2 regions of the Fructobacillus sp. ChS1-6f1-1-27 genome follow, and region 1 is predicted to be linked to the other one. Evidence: riboswitches for the same ligand, from Rfam matches in the RefSeq annotation. Region 1 holds a riboswitch; the other holds the start of a gene.
The links. Region 1 has a riboswitch for thiamine pyrophosphate ahead of AC5162_RS04365 (ECF transporter S component). Riboswitches for the same ligand answer to the same signal wherever they lie in the genome.
Positions count from the first base shown of each region.

Region 1 (10,529 bases):
AGCGACAAGGAAGGCGTTGCCTACTTGTTGTCAAAGAAGCGCTTGGAAGCCCGCAAGGCATGGGAATCATTGTCATTTAACGAAGGTGACGTTGTTGATGCTAAGGTTATCAACGCCGTTCGTGGTGGTTTGATTGTTGATGTTAACGGCATCCGCGGTTTCGTACCAGCTTCAATGGTTGCAGAACGCTTTGTTTCTGACTTGAACCAATTCAAGGGTCAAGACATCAAGGCCGAAGTTATCGAAATCGACCCAGCTAAGGCTCGTTTGATCTTGTCACGTAAGGCTGTTGCCGCTCAAGAACGCGCTGAAAAGTTGGCTGAAGCATTCAGCCGCTTGACTGTTGGTGAAGTTGTTGAAGGAACTGTTGCTCGTTTGACTGACTTCGGTGCCTTTGTTGATTTGGGTGGCGTTGACGGTTTGGTCCACGTTTCTGAAATCTCACACGACCGTGTTAAGAACCCAGCCGACGTTTTGTCAAAGGGTGAAAAGGTTAACGTTAAGATTTTGGCTTTGGATACTGACCGCGGTCGTATCTCACTTTCAATCAAGGCAACCCAGCCAGGTCCTTGGGATGAAGTAGCCGAAAAGGCTCCTGCTGGTACTGTTCTTGAAGGAACTGTTAAGCGTGTTAAGGACTTTGGTGCCTTTGTTGAAATCTTCCCTGGTATTGAAGGTTTGGTTCACGTTTCTCAAATTTCACACGAACGTGTTGAAAACCCATCAGATGTTTTGACTTCTGGTGACAAGGTTAAGGTTCAAGTTTTGGACGTTAAGCCTGCTGAAGAACGAATCTCATTGTCAATGAAAGCTTTGGAAGAAAAGCCTGCTAACCAACGCGAAGACCGTGAAGATAACCACGGTGCATCACGTGCTGATGTAGCAGCCTTCCAACAAGAAGATGAAGGTGGCGCTACTTTGGGCGACATCTTCGGCGACAAGTTGTAAGATTAAATTATAAAGGCTGGTTTTCCAGTCTTTTTTTATTGGGAAAGGAGAGTAAGATGGCAGCACCAATCGTAGCCGTTGTTGGCCGCCCAAATGTGGGAAAGTCAACGCTCTTTAATCGAATTGTTGGGGAACGAATGGCAATTGTTGAAGACATGCCAGGTGTTACCCGTGACCGCCTTTATGCTAAGGCTGACTGGTTGAACTATGACTTTCGGGTCATTGATACTGGTGGACTTGAAATCGGTAATGCGCCGTTTTTGACTGAAATTAAGGGTCAGGTCGAATTAGCCATTGATGAAGCGGATGTCATCTTAATGGTTGTGTCAGGACGGGAAGGGTTGACTGCCGATGACCAGGCGGTGGCAAACCTGCTCTATGGTACCGATAAGCCGGTTGTTTTGGCCGTTAATAAGGTCGATAACCCTGAAATGCGGGCAGATATCTATGACTTTTACTCGCTTGGAATGGGCGACCCTTACCCAGTGTCTGGGTCACACGGAATCGGCCTTGGGGACGTTTTAGATGAAATTGTCAAGCACTTCCCTGATGAAGCGGCTGTGCAAGAAGATGACGCTGTCCGTTTTTCAATTATTGGTCGGCCAAACGTTGGTAAGTCTTCAATCGTTAATGCCATCTTAGGCGAAGACCGGATGATTGTTTCTAATATCGAAGGAACGACCCGTGATGCCATTGATACTCGTTTTATGACCCCTGAAGGGGACGAATTCGTGATGGTTGACACCGCCGGAATTCGTAAGCGTGGTAAGGTCTACGAAAATACGGAAAAGTATTCTGTTATGCGGGCGATGAAGGCGATTGACGACTCACAGGTAACCCTGATGGTCTTAGATGCTGAAACTGGGATCCGTGAGCAAGACAAGCACGTCGCGGGCTATGCTCATGAAGCTGGTAATGCTTTAGTAATCGTTGTTAATAAGTGGGATGCCATTGAAAAAGACACCCACACGATGACTGACTTTGAGAACTTAATTCGCCAGGAATTTAAGTTCTTAGACTATGCACCGGTCGTCTTTGTTTCAGCTAAGACTAAGCAGCGCTTAGACCGTCTGCCTGACTTGATTTTGTCTGTGAATGATAACTATCAAAAGCGGGTATCATCATCAACTTTGAACGATGTTTTGATGGATGCCTTGGCAACTAATCCGGCGCCAACTGATAATGGTCGGCGACTCCGGGTTTATTATGCGACCCAGGTGGCAACGGAACCACCAACGATTGTGATTTTCGTTAACGATGTGGAACTTATGCACTTCTCTTACCAACGTTTCTTGGAAAATCAAATCCGGTCGGCCTTTGACTTTTCTGGAACACCAATTAAGCTAATTATCCGTCAGCGTAAGTAATATTGGCCTAAAATGACGAGAAAATGGCATAAATTACTGTAAAATGTCTGGAAATCGCAAATTCTTAGAGAAATTTGCCTAATTTCCCTACACATTTTAATTTACTTGTGCTATTCTATCCTTATGGAAGTTGCTACGGTAGCGTTCCCAGCCCACCAACGATTGTCACGTTGATGGTGATTCTAATTTAATTTTTTGTGAGGAGAAAAGGAATGGCAAACAAGCAAGAATTGATCGACTCAGTTGCAATGAAGACTGGTTTAACTAAGAAGGATGCTGACAAGGCTGTTGCCGCAGTTTTGTCATCAATCGAAGACGCCTTGAAGAAGGGCGAAAAGGTTCAATTGATTGGCTTTGGTAACTTCGAAGTTCGTGAACGTGCAGCCCGTAAGGGACGTAACCCACAAACTAAGGAAGAAATCCAAATTCCTGCATCAAAGGTTCCTGCATTCAAGCCTGGTAAGGCTTTGAAGGATGCTGTTAAATAAGCATTAACCTTAAAAAAGCACACTCCTTGTGAGTGTGCTTTTTGTATTTTATAAAAAGGCAGTCCTTTGTTTCACTTTGTGTAACTTTTGACAAATTGGAGCAGAAATGTTATGATTTAATTACAAAATTCACATAGCTATATTAGGAGGCTGAATTTATGAAAGTTGCAGTGATTGGTTCAACACACGCTGGCGTTTTTGCCGCTAAGCAAATTAAGGCTGACCATCCGGACGCTGAAGTGCACGTGTACGAAAAGAACCAGACGGTTTCTTTCTTGTCATGTGGAATTGCTCTTTGGATTGGTGACAACGTCTCATCAACTGACAAGATGTTTTATGAAAGCCCTGAATCAATGGCCAAGCAAGGAATCGACATGCATATGCAGACCTTGGTTGAAAACGCTGATTTAGCAGGTAAGACTTTGAAGATTAAGGACTTGGTTTCAGGTTCAGAATCAGAAGAAACCTTTGACAAGATTGTGATCACGACTGGATCACGGGCCATCAAGCCTCGTATTCCTGGTATCGATTCTGACAAGGTTTTTGATTCAAAGACTTGGGACAACGCCAACTCATTGAAGGAAGTGACTGAATCTGCTAAGCGGATTATTGTTATTGGTGCTGGTTACATTGGTGCCGAATTGGCAGAACAATTGTCAGTTAACGACAAGGAAGTTACTTTGATTGACGGTTTGGACCGCGTCTTGGCTAACAATACTGCCCCTGAATTCTCATCAGTATTCCAAAAGGAATATGAAAACCATGGTGTTAAGTTGGCCTTGGGTCAAATGGTATCTGGCTTTGAAGATACTGCTGATGGTATTAAGGTTACAACTGACAAGGGTACTTACGAAGCCGATATCGCCATCTTGGGAATTGGTTTCTTGCCTAACACGGCCTTGTTCAAGGACCAAGTTGACATGTTGCCAAACGGTGCCATCAAGGTCAACAAGTTCATGGAAACTTCTGTCAAGGACGTTTATGCTGCTGGTGATTCAGCAACTGTTCACTATAACCCAACAGAAAAGGATGACTACATCCCACTTGCAACCAATGCTGTTCGCCAAGGAATCTTGGTTGGTAAGAACATCGTTGAACCAACTTTGGGTTATCAAGGGACTCAAGCTACTTCAGCCGTTGAATTGTACGAATTGGCATATGCCGCTACTGGTTTGACAGAACAATCAGCTGCCCGTAAGGGTGTTGAAGCGGAATCAGTGACGATTTCAGAAGACTACCGTCCTGACTTTATGTTGTCAACGACTTCTGTCCAAGCTTCACTTACTTGGGAAAAGGGAACTCGTCGGATTGTTGGTGGTGCTTTCTTGTCAAAGCATGACATCTCACAAGCCGCTAACGTGGTTTCACTTGCTATCGAAAACAAGATGACCATTGACCAATTGTCAATGACTGACTTCTTCTTCCAACCTAACTTCGGTCAACCAGTTAACTACGTTTCATCCGTAGCAATGGCTGCTGTTGCCAAGGCTAACAAGTAAGATTCATCTGATTTTTAACCAAGCTAGTTATGCTAGCTTGGTTTTTTATTTGAGAAAATGCTTGCGTAAATCAGAACGGCTGTGTATGATGAGAGAGTAATAATTTCATATTTGAGATCTGGGGTACCATTAACTTGGTTGAGATTAAACCCATTGAACCTGTTAGGCTAAGACCGACGAAGGAAGATCCACAAGCTTTTTACTGTGACCATTCGTGTTGGAAATCTATGCCAAGGCGGATGGTTTTTCATTTGCCCTGGGTGTCAAATGCATTGAGGAGAAGGAAATGAATACGAAGTGGAAGTTACAAGATGTGATTTTGCTGGCATTGGTTGGGATCATTTTTTCGGTCGTCTACTGGATTATGGACCCGGTTTACCAAATTGTTTATAGTGGCTTGGCCGTGATTGGCTTGCAAGCCTTTACCAACGAAGTCACTTTGGGAGTATGGATGATGGCTGGTCCATTGGCCGCTTACATCTTGAAGAAGCCCGGTGCTGGTTTCATCGGTGAAATGTTGGGAGCTGCTGGGGAAATGTTCCTTGGTGGGGCTTACGGTGTTGGAACGCTGTTGTCAGGCTTGATTCAAGGAATTGGGTCAGAACTTGGTTTCACCTTGGTTGGTTATAAGAACTGGTTTACCGGTTTGTGGCTGTCAACTTTGACTGGAACAATCGTGACATTTGCCTGGGACTTGGTTAAGTCTGGTTATGCCCACTATAACTTTGGTATGTTAATCGCCTTGTTTATTGTCCGCTACCTGTCAATCTTCTTTTTCTCAGGGGTCTTGGTCCACTTGATTGCCAAGTTATTGGACCGGTCAAAGCTTTTGGCCCACGACTAAGTCAATCAAAGGAGTTTACGGATGACATTAGTCACCAAGCGCTTAGGGGTGGCGTATAAGAATAGCCCGATTATTGAAGACCTTGACTTTACCTTAAAAGAAAATGATTTGATCTTGCTGATGGGACCATCCGGTTCTGGCAAGTCGACCTTACTAAAGGCCTTAGCGGGGTTGTACCCCCAATATGGGGGCCAGGTCGCTGGCCAAGTTGAAATAAACGGTCAGAACTTAGCAGACCTGCCAGCCCATGACCGGGCCAAGCAAGTTGCCTTGCTCTTTCAAAACCCGGATGACCAGTTTGCCATGCCAACTGTCAAAGAAGAATTTATCTTTGCCTTGGAAAACTTGCAGTTAGACCCGGCAGAAATTGATCAGCGGACCGACTGGGCTTTAGCTAAAGTTGGCCTAACGGCCTTTATTGACCGACCCTTTCAAACGTTGTCCGGTGGGGAACTGCAAAAGGTGGCCTTAGCAGAAGTCCTAGCCCTGGGGGCTAAGTACTTGCTCTTAGACGAACCCTTTGCCGCGATTGACCAGCAGTCCCGTGATGACCTACAGGGCCTCTTAGCTGACTTAAGCAAGGAAGGGTATGGGATTTTGGTTGCTGACCACGACCCTGCCGGCTACTTTGATAAGGTAACTGCTTTTTACCAGGTGAAGGGCTGTGGCTTAAGGGCTGTTGACCAAGCTGATTGGGACCAGTATGATTACCAAAAAGAGCGGGTCACCATCCAGCGGCCTGAAGATGGACAGGACGGGTTAGTACCGGCCTTTCATTTTGCTAATCTGACAGTTCAAAATGGAAAGCGGCTGGTCTTAAACCAAGATATCTTGACGGTCTTAGCCCAGCAGATTACTTTGATCACTGGCCCCAATGGGGTCGGTAAGTCTTCCGTCTTAAAGACGATGGCCCACTTGCATGACTATCAGGGTTCATTAGTCTACGGTCAAAAGGAAGTCAAAGATTGGAAGAAGAAGGCCTACTACCAAGAATTAGGATTGGTTTTTCAGTCCGCTTCTGACCAGTTCTTAAACATTACGGTCGAAGAAGAAATTGGCCAGGTGGTCAAAACGACCCACCGGCCCGATTACTGGACAAAAGACCGGGTTGCTACCTGGTTGGACCGCTTGCATTTGGCAGGATTAGCTGACCGGTCGGTTTATACCCTGTCAGGTGGCCAGCAAAAGAAATTACAGCTCTTGCTCATGCTGGTCGTGGCCCCGTCGACCTTGCTCTTAGATGAGCCACTAGCTGGTTTAGATGAAGAGTCAGTCCAGGTAGTACTGAAACTGATTCAAGAAAGCCAGCAGGAATTAGAAATGACGGTAGTTGTGGTTTCTCACCAAGTCAGGGACTTAGTTGGGATTGTTGACCGTCACTTGGACTACCAAGGAACAGACATGACGGAAAGTTGGGAGGTTTTGGTATGATGAACGCAACCCAACGGCTGATTCTAGCAGTCTTAATTTCACTGGAAATCTCACTGACCCAATCAGTCACGTTAAATGCTGTGATTGTGGCGACGGTTTTCTTGGTACTGTTGGCTAAGCGCCACCCCTTGAAAAAGATTGGTTTTTACCTGCTAATTGCGGTGATTCCAGTTCTTGGGTCCTTCTGGTCCTTTTACCTTTATGGTCAGGGAAGTTCGGCTGAGAACTTCCACTTTGGCCTGGTAATGGGGTCTCGGGTCTTAGTCTTTATCTTTATGGGGGCCTGGTTGACTCTGGGGATGACGCCCTATATTTTATTAGCTTCGCTCCGGCAAAACTTAAAGTTCTCGGCAACCTTCACTTACGGAATCTTAGGGGCCTTGAACTTTATGCCCCGGTTTAAGCGGGCTTTGGAAAGCATCCAGGCTGCTGGTTTGATGCGTGGCCAGGTCTTACACTGGTGGCAGCCAACCTTGTACTTTAAAGCCTTGGTCCATGCGATTAAGTGGTCGAAAAACTTAGCAATGGCGATGACCTCCCATGGCTTTCAAGAAGGGGCTGACCGGTCTGCTTACCGGACCTACCCAATGAAGGCAACTGGCTGGATGATAATGGCCATTTTGCTGGCCTTAGTTCAAGTCGCCTTGGTCTTGGCCAAATATTAATCAACAAATAAAAACGACGAACACAGGGGCTGATGGTGTGTGCTTGTGTGCACTCACATTCAGCTGGAAAGTGTTCGTCTTTTTTTAGTCTTGTAAGAAATCGAGGATTTCTTTTTGCATTGCTAGGACAAAGGGGTCCTTGGCAGAGGAGGGATTAATCGCTAGTCCCAGGTGACGGTAGTAGGGATGCTCGAAGGGAAAGGCTTTGACATCAGCAGAGATGGTTGGAATGGCTAAGTCAGGCAGAATTCCCCAGCCTAAGCCAGCCTCGACCATGGCAATGATGGAATGGTCATCAATTGAGTAATTGATGGCCTGGGGCTTGACTTGGAGTTCGTCCAAGGCAGCCTTAGTATCAGAGTCGTAGTCAGCCTTTTGCAAGATAAAGTGCTGGTCAGACAGGTCAGCAGGCCCAATTGACTGGCCGTTTTTGGGCCTGTAGTCAGCTTGAGTCAGACACTTGATTTCATCGTTTACCAGTGGAATGGAATCGAGCTGGTTTTTCACGGGCAGGGCTGAAAAGCCAAGGTCAATCTTCCCTAAGGACAGTGCTTCTTCAATATCAGCAAAGGACCCTTGAATCAAAGTAATCTGAACATCGGGGTACTTTTTAGTAAAGCGTTGGATGATGGTTGGTAACCAGACAATACAGATGGAAGAAATTGCCCCAATCCGGATTTCACCACCCTTTAAACCTTGGATCTTTTCGGCCATGGCTAGGAGTTGGTGCTCTTCGTTTAAAAGCCGTTCCATCATTGGTAAGAGGACCTGGCCGTTTTTGGTAACCTGCATTTCGGACCGGTTACGGATTAACAAGGGAATACCAAGCTGGTCTTCCAAGTGGGAAATCGCGTGGGAAACTGCGGAAGGGGTAATATTGAGCTGGTCGGCGGCTTTACGGAAGGATCCGAGTTCAGCAACGGTGGTAAAAATCTCGTAGGTGAATGTTTTCATGGTTGTAAGTGAATTTTTTTAACTTTAAATTGAAAATGTTTAGTTTTACTTATCTTTCTCTCCAGTATAAACTACTAAAGAAGGAAAGCAAAGGAGAACTTGCATGGCAGTAGAACAACAGGGGCAAACAGAGTTTGCTCGGACACTATCACACCGACATATCTCGATGATTGCCTTAGGTGGTACGATTGGAACTGGTCTTTTTTTAGGAGCGGGAACTTCAATCCACCAGGCTGGACCAGCTATTTTGTTGGTTTACATTATTACTGGTCTCTTTGTCTTTGCGATTATGCGGGCCTTGGGTGAACTCCTGGTTTCAGATGATTCAAAACCAGTCTTTATTGACTACATGACCCAGTACTTGGGGGAAAAGGCTGGCTTTGTCTTAGGCTGGACTTATTGGTTAGGCTGGATTGTGATTGCTATGACCGAGTTGACGGCGATTGGAACCTATATGAAGTTTTGGTTCCCATCCATGCCGGCTTGGCCCTTTGAATTAGCCTTTTTAATTGTCTTATACTTAGTTAATACCATTGCCGTTAAAATCTTTGGGGAAGCCGAATTTTGGTTTTCAACGATTAAGATTACGGCGATTATTGCCATGATTGTGATTGGCTTTGTCTTTGCCTTTGGTCATGTGAAAACTTCTGTTGGGGTTACCCAGTTTTCAACTTTGTGGTCCCATGGACTTGTGGCTGACCATGGCAAGAACATCTTATCGACTTTCCAAATGGCCTTCTTTGCCTTTTTGGGGGTTGAATTTGTCGGTATTACTGCTGCAGAAACCAAGGACCCCTTGCAAACAATTCCTCGGGCGGTTAACTCAATTGTCTTTCGGATCTTAATCTTTTATATTGGAGCCTTGATGGCGATTATGATGATCCAGCCTTGGACCCACTACCAAGCCGGTGAATCACCCTTTGTCCAAGTCTTTTCTGGGATTGGAATTGAATCGGCCGCAGCTGTGATTAACTTTGTGGTTTTGACTGCCGCTGCTTCAGCCATTAATTCGGCCTTCTTTACCACTGGCCGGATGCTATATTCATTGGTTGGCGAGGGGTCACGGTTAAAGAAGTTGAACCAGCATGCCATTCCTCGGTCAGCCATTAACTTGTCAACCTTGATTGTTGGCTTGGCGGTAGTGGTGAACTACTTATTCCCAACTGACGCCTTCACCTTGGTTTCAGCGACTGCTTCAGCAGCCTTCTTGCTGATTTACATGGCCTTGATGTGGACCCACTTGCGGTTTAAAAAGGCTCAAAAGGCTGCAGGTCAATCAACTGACCAGCCTGGCTTAGAAAAGCCCTTTAAGTTGCCTTTGGCACCCTTTAGTAACTACGCTACGATTGCCTTTTTAGCTTTGATTTTTATCATCTTGCTGGTTAAGAAGGATACGACGGTCACGACCTTGCTAGCCTTGGCTTGGATGGTCATCTTATTGGTGGTTGCTTCGTTCAAATTCAAACAAAAATAAGTTTTAGGCGGCTGGCTTTTGGCCGCTTTTTCTATGCTAAAATGAGAGTAAGTTAAATCGTTTGGGAGGAATATTATGAATGTTGGAATCGTTGGCTTAGGCCATATGGGGACTGCTTTGGTAAAGGGGATGACCGCCGCTAGTCAAAAGGTGACTGCCTATACCTCAAACCCTGCTAAGGGCGAAGAACTTGGGATTCCTACCGTTTCACAGTATGGCGACCTGGTGGCTAAAGACTTAGATATTTTAGTTTTGACGGTGCCAGCCTCCATTACCACCAACGTTTTAAAGCAGGTCGTGAATGCTGGTTTGGCAGCTAAGACGGTGGTGCTGTCTGCGGCCGCTTCGGTTTCATTGGCCGACTTGCAAAAGGCGGCACCGGCTAGTCCAGTGACGACCTTTATCCCAAATATCCCGGTGGCAGTCCGATCCGGTGCGATTGCTTTGGTAGAAAACCGAGAAATTGCCGGTGATAAGATGAATTCGGTTCGAACATTTTTGGGCCTTTTGGGTCATGTGGTCGCTGTTCCTGAGGCCCAAATTGGGATTGCCGGAACTGTTGGTGGCTGCGGACCAGCCTTTGTCGATGTGATGATGGATGCCTTAGAAGATGTGGCGGTGGCTGAGGGGATGACCCGGGACCAGGCCAAGCCATTGATTGCGGCCATGGTTGGTGGGACGGCTTCTTTATCCAGTCAGTCAGACTTGTCCTTTGCTGACTTGAAGGGGCAGATTACTTCTCCTGGTGGTAGCACCATCCAAGGTGTCTTGGCCTTAGATCAAAACGGCATGCGCAATGCTGTTTACCAGGCAGTCCTAGCAGCAGCTGGGAAGGGCCAGCCCAAGGGTTAAAGTGTTT
Region 1 is NZ_JCAOER010000006.1:67,328-77,856, reverse strand. Features, by position in the region: gene rpsA (30S ribosomal protein S1) at 1-948, shown strand, start outside; gene der (ribosome biogenesis GTPase Der) at 1,005-2,315, shown strand; gene AC5162_RS04375 (HU family DNA-binding protein) at 2,528-2,803, shown strand; gene AC5162_RS04370 (FAD-dependent oxidoreductase) at 2,962-4,302, shown strand; TPP riboswitch at 4,412-4,504, shown strand; gene AC5162_RS04365 (ECF transporter S component) at 4,589-5,146, shown strand; gene AC5162_RS04360 (ABC transporter ATP-binding protein) at 5,168-6,577, shown strand; gene AC5162_RS04355 (energy-coupling factor transporter transmembrane component T family protein) at 6,574-7,242, shown strand; gene AC5162_RS04350 (LysR family transcriptional regulator) at 7,327-8,196, opposite strand; gene AC5162_RS04345 (amino acid permease) at 8,300-9,670, shown strand; gene AC5162_RS04340 (pyrroline-5-carboxylate reductase family protein) at 9,746-10,522, shown strand.

Region 2 (10,529 bases), on a different contig from region 1:
TTGGTTATCCAGGTGGCTCTTTCAATTCAACGATGGCGGCGTTGGCCGACCAGGATCAGTTGAAATATATCCAAGTTCGCCACGAGCAAGTCGGCGCCTTGGCTGCTGCAGCTGACGCTAAGTTAACTGGTAAAATTGGTGTTGCCTTTGGTTCTGCCGGACCCGGCGCAACTAACTTACTGACAGGTCTTTACGATGCCAAGGAAGACCACGTCCCTGTTCTAGCACTGGTTGGGCAAACACCACGAACGGTCATGAACTATCATTTCTTCCAGGAATTTAACGAAGATCCTATCTTTGAAGATGTGTCCGTTTATTGTCGGACGGTCATGACCCCTGAAAGTTTGCCACACGTTGTTGACCAAGCAATCCGTGAAGCCTATAAGAACCATGGTGTTGCAACCGTTATCATTCCAAATGACTTAGGCTATGCAGAAATTCCAGATAAAGATTATGGTTCACACAGCACGACCGATGATAAGTCTGAACCACAACCAGAAGCTACTGATGCTGAAGTGAAAGAATTCTTGCAAATGGTCAAAGCTGCTAAGCGACCCGTTATCCATGTCGGACGTGGAATCCAAGCTGGCGGTGATGACTTAGTCAAACTATCAAAGCAATTACAAATTCCATTGGTGATGACTGGATTAGCCAAGGGACATGTTGATGAAAGCTATGAAGGTAACCTGGGAATGGCCAACCGTGCCGCTTCCAAAGCAGCCGATGAAATCATTGCTAGCGCTGACCTTTTGATTGCTATTGGGGCGGACTTCCCATTTGCAAACTTGGTTTATACCACCCATGATTTCAAGTTTGTCCAGGTCGATAACGACCGGGCTGAATTAGGCCGGCACCATGACTTGGACCTTGGTATTTGGTCTGATGCGACAAGCTTTGTTAAAAAAGCAGTTGCTATGAGTGAACCGGTGGCCGAAACACCATTCTTTAAGGCGGCAGTCGCTGATAAAAAGAACTGGTTTGACTACCAAAAGCAGCTCCAAGATGATACTAGCGAACCGCTGAAGGCCGAACCAATTTACAAACAAATTAACCGGGTGGCTGACTCGGATGCCGTCTTTGCCATTGACATCGGCGATAACATTATTAACTCATTCCGGCACTTGCAGGTGACGCCAAAGAATAAGTTTGTGATTTCTGCAATCTTTGCTTCAATGGGTTCTGGCTTGCCAGCCGCATTGTCAGGGCAGCTGTCTTACCCTGGACGCCAAGTTTGGAATATTGCTGGTGATGGTGCCTTTTCAATGATCATGCAGGACTTGCTGACAGAAAAGAAGTACGACTTACCAATCATTAACGTGGTCACTTCCAACAAAACGTTGAACTTTATTAAAAGTGAGCAAGATGACGTTAAGATGCACCATTCTGGTATTGATTTGGCAGACCAAGACTTTGCGATGATTGCAAAAGGAATGGGGGTCGAATCTGTTACCGTTACAAAGACAAGCGAATTACCAGCAGCCTTTGATCAGGCAGTGAAAGTTACCAAGGCTGGTCGGCCATTCTTGATTGATGCTAAGATTTCTGATGCTCGGTCATTGCCAGTTGAAGAGTTGCAGTTGAAGACAACTAATTCAGGTGTTGAAGAAACCTTGAACCCAACTTATAACAGTAACTTCGACTTGCAACACCCAGGCTCAGTCCGTGAGTTCTTGGACTCATACGATGGCCAAGAATTGAAGACTCTACCAGAGTTCTTCCAAGAAAATGGGGTTGAGTGGTAGAAATTAATAAGTGAACTTATTTAAAAAGTCGTCTAAATAAGGCGGCTTTTATTTTGCCTAACTTTGATTGCATGGCAAGCTAGAACCGGTGTAAAATAGGGAACAAGGAGCGGATATCATGGCAAAACTTGTTTTACTACGACACGGGCAAAGTGAATGGAACCAAGCTAACCGTTTTAATGGTTGGATTGATACTTACTTGTCTGAAACCGGAAAAGATCAGGCTAAGGCTGCTGGTCAGGCATTAAAAGATCAAGGGCTTATCTTTGACCAAGCCTATAGTTCTGTTTTAAGTCGAACCATTATGACTGTTAACCGGCTCTTAGACCAATTAGGCCAGTCTTATCTCCCTTTAACAAAGACTTGGCGGTTAAATGAGCGCCATTACGGGATTTTACAGGGTGAAAACAAGGATGACATGCGAGCTGAATACGGCAAGGAGACCGTTCAAACCTGGCGTCGGTCATATGATATTTTGCCACCTAAGCTGGGCGAGTACCGTCCAGCCGTAGTCATTGACGGTCAGACTTATCCAGCCTTTGACCACCGTTACCATGATATTCCACTAGGATTGCTACCTCGTAGTGAAAACATCCAAAGCACTGAAATTCGAGTTCGGCCATTATTTGAGAAAGAAATTAAACCCCGGTTATTTGCTGAACAAAATATTTTGATTGTTGCACACGGTACTTCAGTTCGGGCCCTAACGAAATTAATCGAGGGACTAACGCCAGAAGAAGTCACACAAGTTGAAATTCCAAATGGACAACCAATCGCCTATGACTTTTCGGCTGATTTGTCATCTTATACAAAAACAATAATTTAATGAAAGCGCAGGAACAGTTGTCCCTGTGCTTTTTTCGTTAAAAATAAACTAGACCAAAATATTTTAGCGGTTGAATTTTAGTTATTAGGCCTGGATAATAGAGGTAGTCAGCATTTTGTATTTCTTAAAAATCGGAGGATTTTATGGACGTTCAAACCGCATTAGAACAACGGAAGTCAGTTCGTTGGTACCAAGACAAGCAGGTACCGGTAGATTTGTTGACCAAAATTGTGGCAGCTGCCCAAAAGGCCCCCTCATGGGTTAATACCCAACCAGTACGGCTAACAATCGCTACTGGAAAGACACTAGAAACAATTCGAGCAAGTCACGCGAAGGCAAACTTGGACGAAAATGTTCATGGTAATTCAGTCTTGCCATACCAAGCAATGGGTGACTGGGATGAAACGTCACAAAAAAATATGATGACATGGTTTGCTGGGTCTGCTGAGCAAGCAGGCGACGATTGGACGACCAAGATTGGCAAGGCTAGTACTCAGCTTTATAATGCCCAAGCGGTTGTTTACTTTACTTTAGAAGCTGGTTACCCCGACTGGTCATTAATTGACCTCGGCTCGATGATGCAATCACTATTATTGGCTGCCGAAGAAGAAGGATTGGCCTCTTTGCCGGCTTATGAATTTGTTAAGTACCCTGACCAATTAAAGGAAGCCTTGCATTTGCCAGGAGATCGGTTGCCAATTATGGGCGTTGGCCTTGGTTACCGAGACGGTGACCATGATTTGAACAAAATTGATGCCAACCGAATGGCAACAGAAGATATTTTGACAATCTTAGATTAAAAGGTATGAAGGAGGAAGAATGACAAAAACGTTAGTAATTGGTGCACACGGCAAGGTTGGACAGTTGTTAGTAAAAGAATTGGCCGAAAATGATTTTCAGGTTTTAGCTGGCTTTCGAGATGAAAAACAATTTGATACGGCCGACGGTTTAGCCAATGTGACGCCAGTTCACTTTGATTTGGACCAAAGTGGAGCAGAGATGGCCGGCTTTTTAACTGAACACGATGTTGACCAAGTCGTCTTCACCGCTGGCGCTGGTGGCAAAGGTGGGGCAGAACGAACTACTCAAGTTGACTTAGATGGCGCCGTAAAAACGATGGATGCTGCTAAAAAGGCTAATATTAAGCATTATTTGATGGTTTCAGCTGCAGGAGCTGATAATCGTAAGGCTTGGGCAGCTTCTGGTATTTATACCTATTATATGATGAAACACTATGCCGATCGCTTCCTACAAGCCTCTGGACTGCCTTATACAATCTTGCGACCAACTGGGTTAACTGATGACCAGGGGCAAGAAACAGTTTCTCTAACAGTTGATTTTGCTAATGGTCCAATGACAATTAGTCGGGCAGATGTTGCTCATTTCGCTCGAAAGGCCCTCCAGTCGGAGAAGACAATCGGCCAGATTTACAGTTTAACTAGCGGTTCTAATCAGATTGACCAATTAATCTAATAAATTTCTTCAGGCGCTTGACTTAGAGTGAACTATAGGGTGTTTAATAGGGGTGTCGTGAAAGAAAATTAATTTTGTTAGGAGATTTTGAATGAAGCAAACGATGTTTATGAAAGCTGGCCAGGTTCAAGTTGAAGAGGTTGAAAAGCCAACAATTCAGCAGCCAGATGATGTGATTTTAAAGACTGTCCGCGCTAGTGTCTGTGGGTCAGACCTTTGGCCTTATAGCGGTGGTGATGACAAAGAAGAACACTCATTGAACACTGGTCACGAAGCAATTGGTATCGTTGAAGAAGCCGGATCAGCTATCACTACTTTGAAAAAAGGTGACTTTGTGATTGCGCCATTTATCCATGGTTGTGGTCACTGTGCTGCTTGTTTAGCTGGCTATGAAGCTGGCTGCTTAAGCCACCAAGACAACTTCAGTGCCGGTGAACAAGCGGAATACATCCGTTACCAGCATGCTAACTGGTCATTGGTTAAGGTCCCTGGCAAGCCTGAAGATTACACACCTGCGATGTTGAACTCATTTTTGGCTTTGGCCGACGTTATGCCAACTGGTTATCACGCCGCTAAGTCAGCTAATGTCCAAAAGGGCGATACTGCTGTCGTTATTGGTGATGGTGCCGTTGGTTTGTCTGGGGTCATTTCAGCCAAGATGCGCGGTGCTAAGAAAATCATCATTATGAGCCGTCACGAAGACCGTCAGAAGTTAGCCATTGAATTTGGTGCGACGGATGTTGTTGCCGAACGCGGTGACGAAGGAATCAAAAAGGTCCGTGAATTGACCAATGGTGTTGGTGCTGACGCGATTTTGGAATGTGTTGGTTCTGAACAAACAATGGCGACCGCTGTTGGCGTTGCCCGTCCTGGTGCCGCCATTGGCCGAGTTGGTTTGCCACACGGTAATGGTGTCAACCAAGCCCAAACTTTCTATGGTAATATCACGGTTGCCGGCGGCCCTGCATCAGTGACAACTTACGATAAGGGCTTCTTGTTGCAAGCTGTTTTGAACGGTGAAATTAATCCTGGTAAGGTCTTTACCGACGAATTTGCCTTGGATGATATTAACGATGCTTATCAGGCAATGGCTGACCGGAAGGCAATTAAATCTGCAATTCGAATTTAATATTGAGAATGAAAGAGTGCTAGTTGGCGCTCTTTTTGTTTAAAATGAAAATATTATTAGAAATAGGTTGAAAAATTCTAATTTAAGAATAGAATACAAGGTAACAGATAAGAACAGCAACGATAAGAAAACGCTTTTGCTTGGGATTTAAGGGACCGTTGGGGCAGTGCGACAACGGATGAACAGCAAGAAGCCATCCTTCTTTAGCTAGTGACTGAAAATAGTAGGCTCACTCGGCAGCAACCGTTACCATGCCACTGTATCGCCTTTGGGGCCGTGCGGGTTGAGGTTAGAGCCTTGCTCTAACAAAATAAGGTGGTACCGTGCAGAAGCACCCTTAGTTTTAGCTTTTATAGTTGAAATTAAGGGTGCTTTTCTTTATCTGGATTAAACTGAAAGGAGGTTGTTGATTTTTTGCTCGTTACATTCGTTTAACAGACCAACAGGAGGCCAATATGACAATGATGGAAGAAGTGAGCCAAGTAGCAACCAAGAAAACGCCGGTAGAACTGGCTAACGCCCTTTTTCAGGCATACCAGAATAAAGAAGCACTAACGATTAGTGATTGGGCCGATGTGGTGGATGACGAACAGACTGCCTACCAAGTCCAAGACCAGTTAACCCATTTGAAGGGTCAGCCCTTGGGCGGGTACAAGGTCTCTTTGACTAGTGAACAAACTCAAAAGATGTTTGATTCCGTTGAGCCTTTATACGGTGCTCAAGTTCAAAGCCATTTTGTAGAAAGCCCAACAGAATTATCGTTAAAAAGCGACTTAATGGATCCTTTAGCAGAAGTAGAGCTAGTTTTTAAAGCCAAAGAAGATTTGACGGGAGAGGAATCTTTGGCTGAACTACAGGCTAAAACCACCGTGGCAGCCGGAATTGAAGTCCCTGATTCACGGTTTTCAGAATGGTTTCCAAGTCTAAATAAGTACCTGGTGATGTCCGATAGTGCAGTTGGTGGTTTTGTCTTATACGGCAAAGAACGAGATAGTTCTGATTTACCCTTTGATGAATTTGCCAAGGTAAAGGCACGGCTCTACCACAATGATGAGTTAGCGGGTGAGGGGACAGCGGCAGAAGTTCTGGGAAACCCCTTATACGCACTCGAATGGCTGAACAAAAAGCTAGCCAGTCAAGGCAAGACTTTAAAAGCTGGCCAACGAGTTTCTTCGGGAACTTTCTTGTTGCCACCACACCTAACGAAAGGGACCTGGACGGCAAGCTTTAGCCACGACTTTCCAACCGTGAAGGTCAAGGTTGATGATTAAAATTTTAAGTAACTTGCCTTTTGCTGGAATTATCCGCTATAATTCTTTCTTGGGGAGTCCGGGTGACGGGCTGAGAGGAAGGTAACCCTTCGACCCGTTGACCTGATACGGATCATGCCGTCGTAGGAATTATGTTTAATTCTTTTTAATGGACGCTTTGACGTACAGTCAAAGTGTCTTTTTTATTTGCTAGCAGATAAAAATTAGTGCAAATGACGCAAGGTCTAACTATTTAAATTCAAAGGAGGAGATAACAACGGTTCACGGACCAATCCGTGCGGGACAAGGGGAGCGCCTTGTTTTTGAATAACAGCGATGGGAAGCCGTGTTCCGGCGTGAGAGGAAACCAGCAAGTTTCGACCGACTACTCGATGAAAGTGGCCACCGTGCCCTAACTTAGTTGAGAAGCGTCGCTGTTAAAACCGTCGTTTCTCATGATTTTGAAGGAGAATGTTTGAATGAAAACGAAAAGAATTGTTACCACTGCTCTCTTAGCTGTCCTGGCTTATATCTTAAATACTTTTGTAGTTTTTCCAGCCATGGCGCCGTTTCAACACTTTGTCGACGTGTTAGCGGCTGTCTTAGTTGGACCGTGGTATGGCTTTGTAGCAGCCTTGTTAACTGGGTCAATGCGGGTGTTACTTGCCGGCCGGACTGCCCAAGCCCTCTTAGGGGCTGTGTTTGGACCAATTATTGCTGGCTATTTATATAAATGGACCAAGAGCCTTACCCTGGTTTTTCTCGGTGAAGTTTTTGGTACTGGGGTCATCGGTGCTTTAAGTTCTTACCCGGTCATGAAGTACTTGTATGGTTTGGACGTGCACCACTGGTATTACTTTATTCCATATTACCTGCCAGCTGCGATTGTTGGGGCTGGGCTCGGTGTAATCGTGCTCTTAGCCTTAAAAAAATCAGGAACACTTCACAAAATGATTAATACAATTGAAAAATAGAAAAAGCACACCGAGGAGTGACGTATACCCCGAAAGTTAAAGTACTTTCGGGGTATACGTCAAAGGGTGTGCTTTTTTCGTTACTTTAATTTGCTAGGCAAGTCAACTAATTCATTAACCTCCGCCGTTGGGGCAACATCCCCCGATAAATCCTTATTCTTCAAGTTCACCCAAATGGTGTCTAACCCATAGTTGTGACCACCTAGAATATCTGAGGTGAGGCCGTCGCCGATCATCACCGTGTTTTCCTTATTCATTGCAGGATTATCATGAAAGATTCGGTCATAGAATGCTTGGTCAGGTTTTGAAGCACCAAGCATCTCGGAAGTATAGATTTGGTCAAAATATTTTTCAAGGCCGGTTTCTTTCAAGCGCCGACGCTGAGTTTGGTCTTGACCGTTGGTTCCAGCCAAAATGGTATATTGGCCATTTAGTGACTTCATTAATTCAGGTGCGTAGGGGAGGACCCGGTAGTTTTCATCTCGCAGGGTAGCGTACTCATGCTCTAAAGCCATCGCATCCCCAGTTAATTCCAACTTAGCTAACGTCTTAGGAAACCGTGTCGCAAAAATCTCTTCGCGGTTAATTTGGTCAAGCTCATAGGCCTTCCAAAGGCCTGAGTTGGTTTCTTGGTAAGCAGCTAGAGCCTGGTCTAATTTTTGATCGGTTAAGCCGAAGTGCTTATTAAAAAGGTATTTGACGTCTGCAATCTCACCACCCTTAAAGTCTAAAAGGGTATCATCTAGGTCAAAAATTAAGTATTGGTACATTATCGAAGCTCCTATAAAGATACAAAAAGTGATGCTTTGTTATGACTTATATTTTCCACTATTTATACAAAAAATTCAAATAAATCTAAAATTTTCTTGATTTATCGAGAAAACCGTCTATAATTGCTCAATGTAAAACACACGAACGGAGTTGCATATGAAAATTCAAAAGAAGCACGTCATTGGGATTGTTTTAACAATTTTGATTTCATTACTAGCTGACTTTTTGGCCAAGTTCTTACCACAGCTTGGAGCGGAAAGTATTGCGATGCTAATCGGAATTTTGTTGGGAAATACAATCTTTAGTAACGAACGCTATGCTGCTGGGGTCAAGTGGTCTGAAAAGTACCCGATTGAAATCGGAATTGCCTTGCTTGGATCAACATTGACCTTTAAGACCTTGTCGAAGCTAGGGTTTAACGGAATTGGCTTTATTATCTTAAATATGATTTTGATTATCGGAATCGTATTCGTCCTTGGTAAGTACGTCTTTAAAGTTGGTGACTCCAGTACCATGTTGATGGGGGCTGGAAATGCTGTCTGTGGGTCCAGTGCGATTGCCGCCGTTGCCCCAGCTATCCAAGCAAAAGATGATGACCGTCGAACAGCGGTTGCCACTGTTTCTTTGACTGGAATGTTGCTCTTGCTAACTTTGCCTAGCTTATCACACTACTTCTTTGGCTCAAACGACTTGCTTCGTGGTGCTTTAGTTGGTGGAACTGTTCAATCAGTTGGGCAAGTGGTCGGAACTGCTGCTTTGATTAACAGTAACGTTGTGACCTTTGCTACCTTGTTTAAGCTTTTACGTGTCATGATGTTGGCCTTTGTCGTAATTGGCTTTGCCACTATGGCTCGCCGCAAGGCTGCTAAGGAAGGTAATGGAGAAGAAGTTAAGGCTGGTAAGGTGACTATCTTGCCTTGGTATATTATCGTCTTTGCCATCCTCTTGGTCATTAACTCAATCTCTGCTCTGCCAAATGCAGTTCACTCAGTTAGCCACACTTTGAGTACCTTCTTCGGAGTAGTCAACTTGGCTGCAATCGGTTTGAACTTGAAATGGACCGTTATCAAGAAGAGTGGTGTCAAATTCTTGAGCTTTGGCTTCTTGGTTGGTACTGTTCAAGTTATCTTAGCGGTTATTTTGATTAAGCTGTTCTTCTAGGAATTTGATAATCGAATTTCAAAAAGGCAAACCCTTAAAAGGTTTGCCTTTTTTCGTTTTAATTTATCTTTTTTAAAGGCTTTGAAAGGTGTAAACTGAATTTATGCAAAAAAGTCATTTACAAGTTAACACCACCCGGGTGACCACGATTCTTACCGGTATTATCGTTGGAATCCTAGTGGGGACAGTTGTTTCACTCTTCCGGTTTGGGATTGAAAAGTCTCTCGACTGGTGGCGAAGTATGTATACATATGTTGTAAACGGCCATTGGGTAGTCTTATTATTAATCATTGCGATTAATCTGGTGATTGCCGTTATTGCCGCTGCCTTACTCAAACAAGACCCACAAATTGCTGGGTCTGGTATTCCTCAAGTAGAGGGGCAGTTAATGGGTCAACTGCAATTAAACTGGGTTTCAATCTTGTGGCGGAAACTAGTGGCTGGTGTCTTAGCCATCGGTAGTGGTTTAATGCTTGGCCGCGAGGGTCCATCGATCCAGCTCGGTTCGGCAGTCGGACAGGGGGTTGCTGAACAGCTCGGCCTTGATGAAAGCAACAAGCGGAGCCTAATTGCTGCGGGAGCAGCAGCCGGACTATCTGCTGCCTTTAACGCACCCTTAGCCGGTGTAATGTTTGTTTTGGAAGAAATTTACCACAGCTTTTCGCCCTTTGTTTGGGTTGGGGCTCTATCCGCAGCGATAGTGGCCGATTCCGTTTCCACCGTCGTTTTTGGTCAAACACCGGTTTTGTCAGTTGGCCAACTACCATTAGTACCAATCCACTTATATGGACTGCTCATCATTTTAGGCTTGTTACTTGGTCTCCTTGGCTTATTTTACCAAAAAACGTTGTTAGCCAGTTCTAAGTTTTACAGCCTGTTTCATTTGCCAAAGCACTGGAATGGGGTCATCGCACTATTACTCATTATTCCAGTAGGTCTGATTTGGCCAAAGGGGCTTGGGGGCGGAAACAACATTGTCTTAGCACTCGGACACCATGTGCCCGGCTTGCAAATTTTATTAGCAATGGTGGTTGCTCGCTTCATCTTTTCAATGATGAGCTACGGGTCAGGACTTCCTGGTGGTATTTTCCTACCAATCCTAACCCTAGGAGCCTTAAATGGGGCAATTATTGGGCAAGTTTTCGTGATTTTGCACCTCATGGCTGCTAAGTACCTAATTGACTTTGTTGTGATTGGGATGGC
Region 2 is NZ_JCAOER010000007.1:2,632-13,160, reverse strand. Features, by position in the region: gene spxB (pyruvate oxidase) at 1-1,742, shown strand, start outside; gene AC5162_RS04450 (2,3-bisphosphoglycerate-dependent phosphoglycerate mutase) at 1,861-2,568, shown strand; gene AC5162_RS04445 (nitroreductase) at 2,712-3,368, shown strand; gene AC5162_RS04440 (SDR family oxidoreductase) at 3,388-4,041, shown strand; gene AC5162_RS04435 (zinc-dependent alcohol dehydrogenase family protein) at 4,133-5,170, shown strand; gene AC5162_RS04430 (2-keto-4-pentenoate hydratase) at 5,635-6,441, shown strand; TPP riboswitch at 6,482-6,587, shown strand; gene thiW (energy coupling factor transporter S component ThiW) at 6,900-7,394, shown strand; gene AC5162_RS04420 (YjjG family noncanonical pyrimidine nucleotidase) at 7,475-8,164, opposite strand; gene AC5162_RS04415 (YeiH family protein) at 8,322-9,326, shown strand; gene AC5162_RS04410 (ClC family H(+)/Cl(-) exchange transporter) at 9,430-10,529, shown strand, end outside.
Region 2: it holds a riboswitch for thiamine pyrophosphate, as region 1 does, so the genes downstream of both, thiW (energy coupling factor transporter S component ThiW) here and AC5162_RS04365 (ECF transporter S component) in region 1, are expected to answer to the same signal.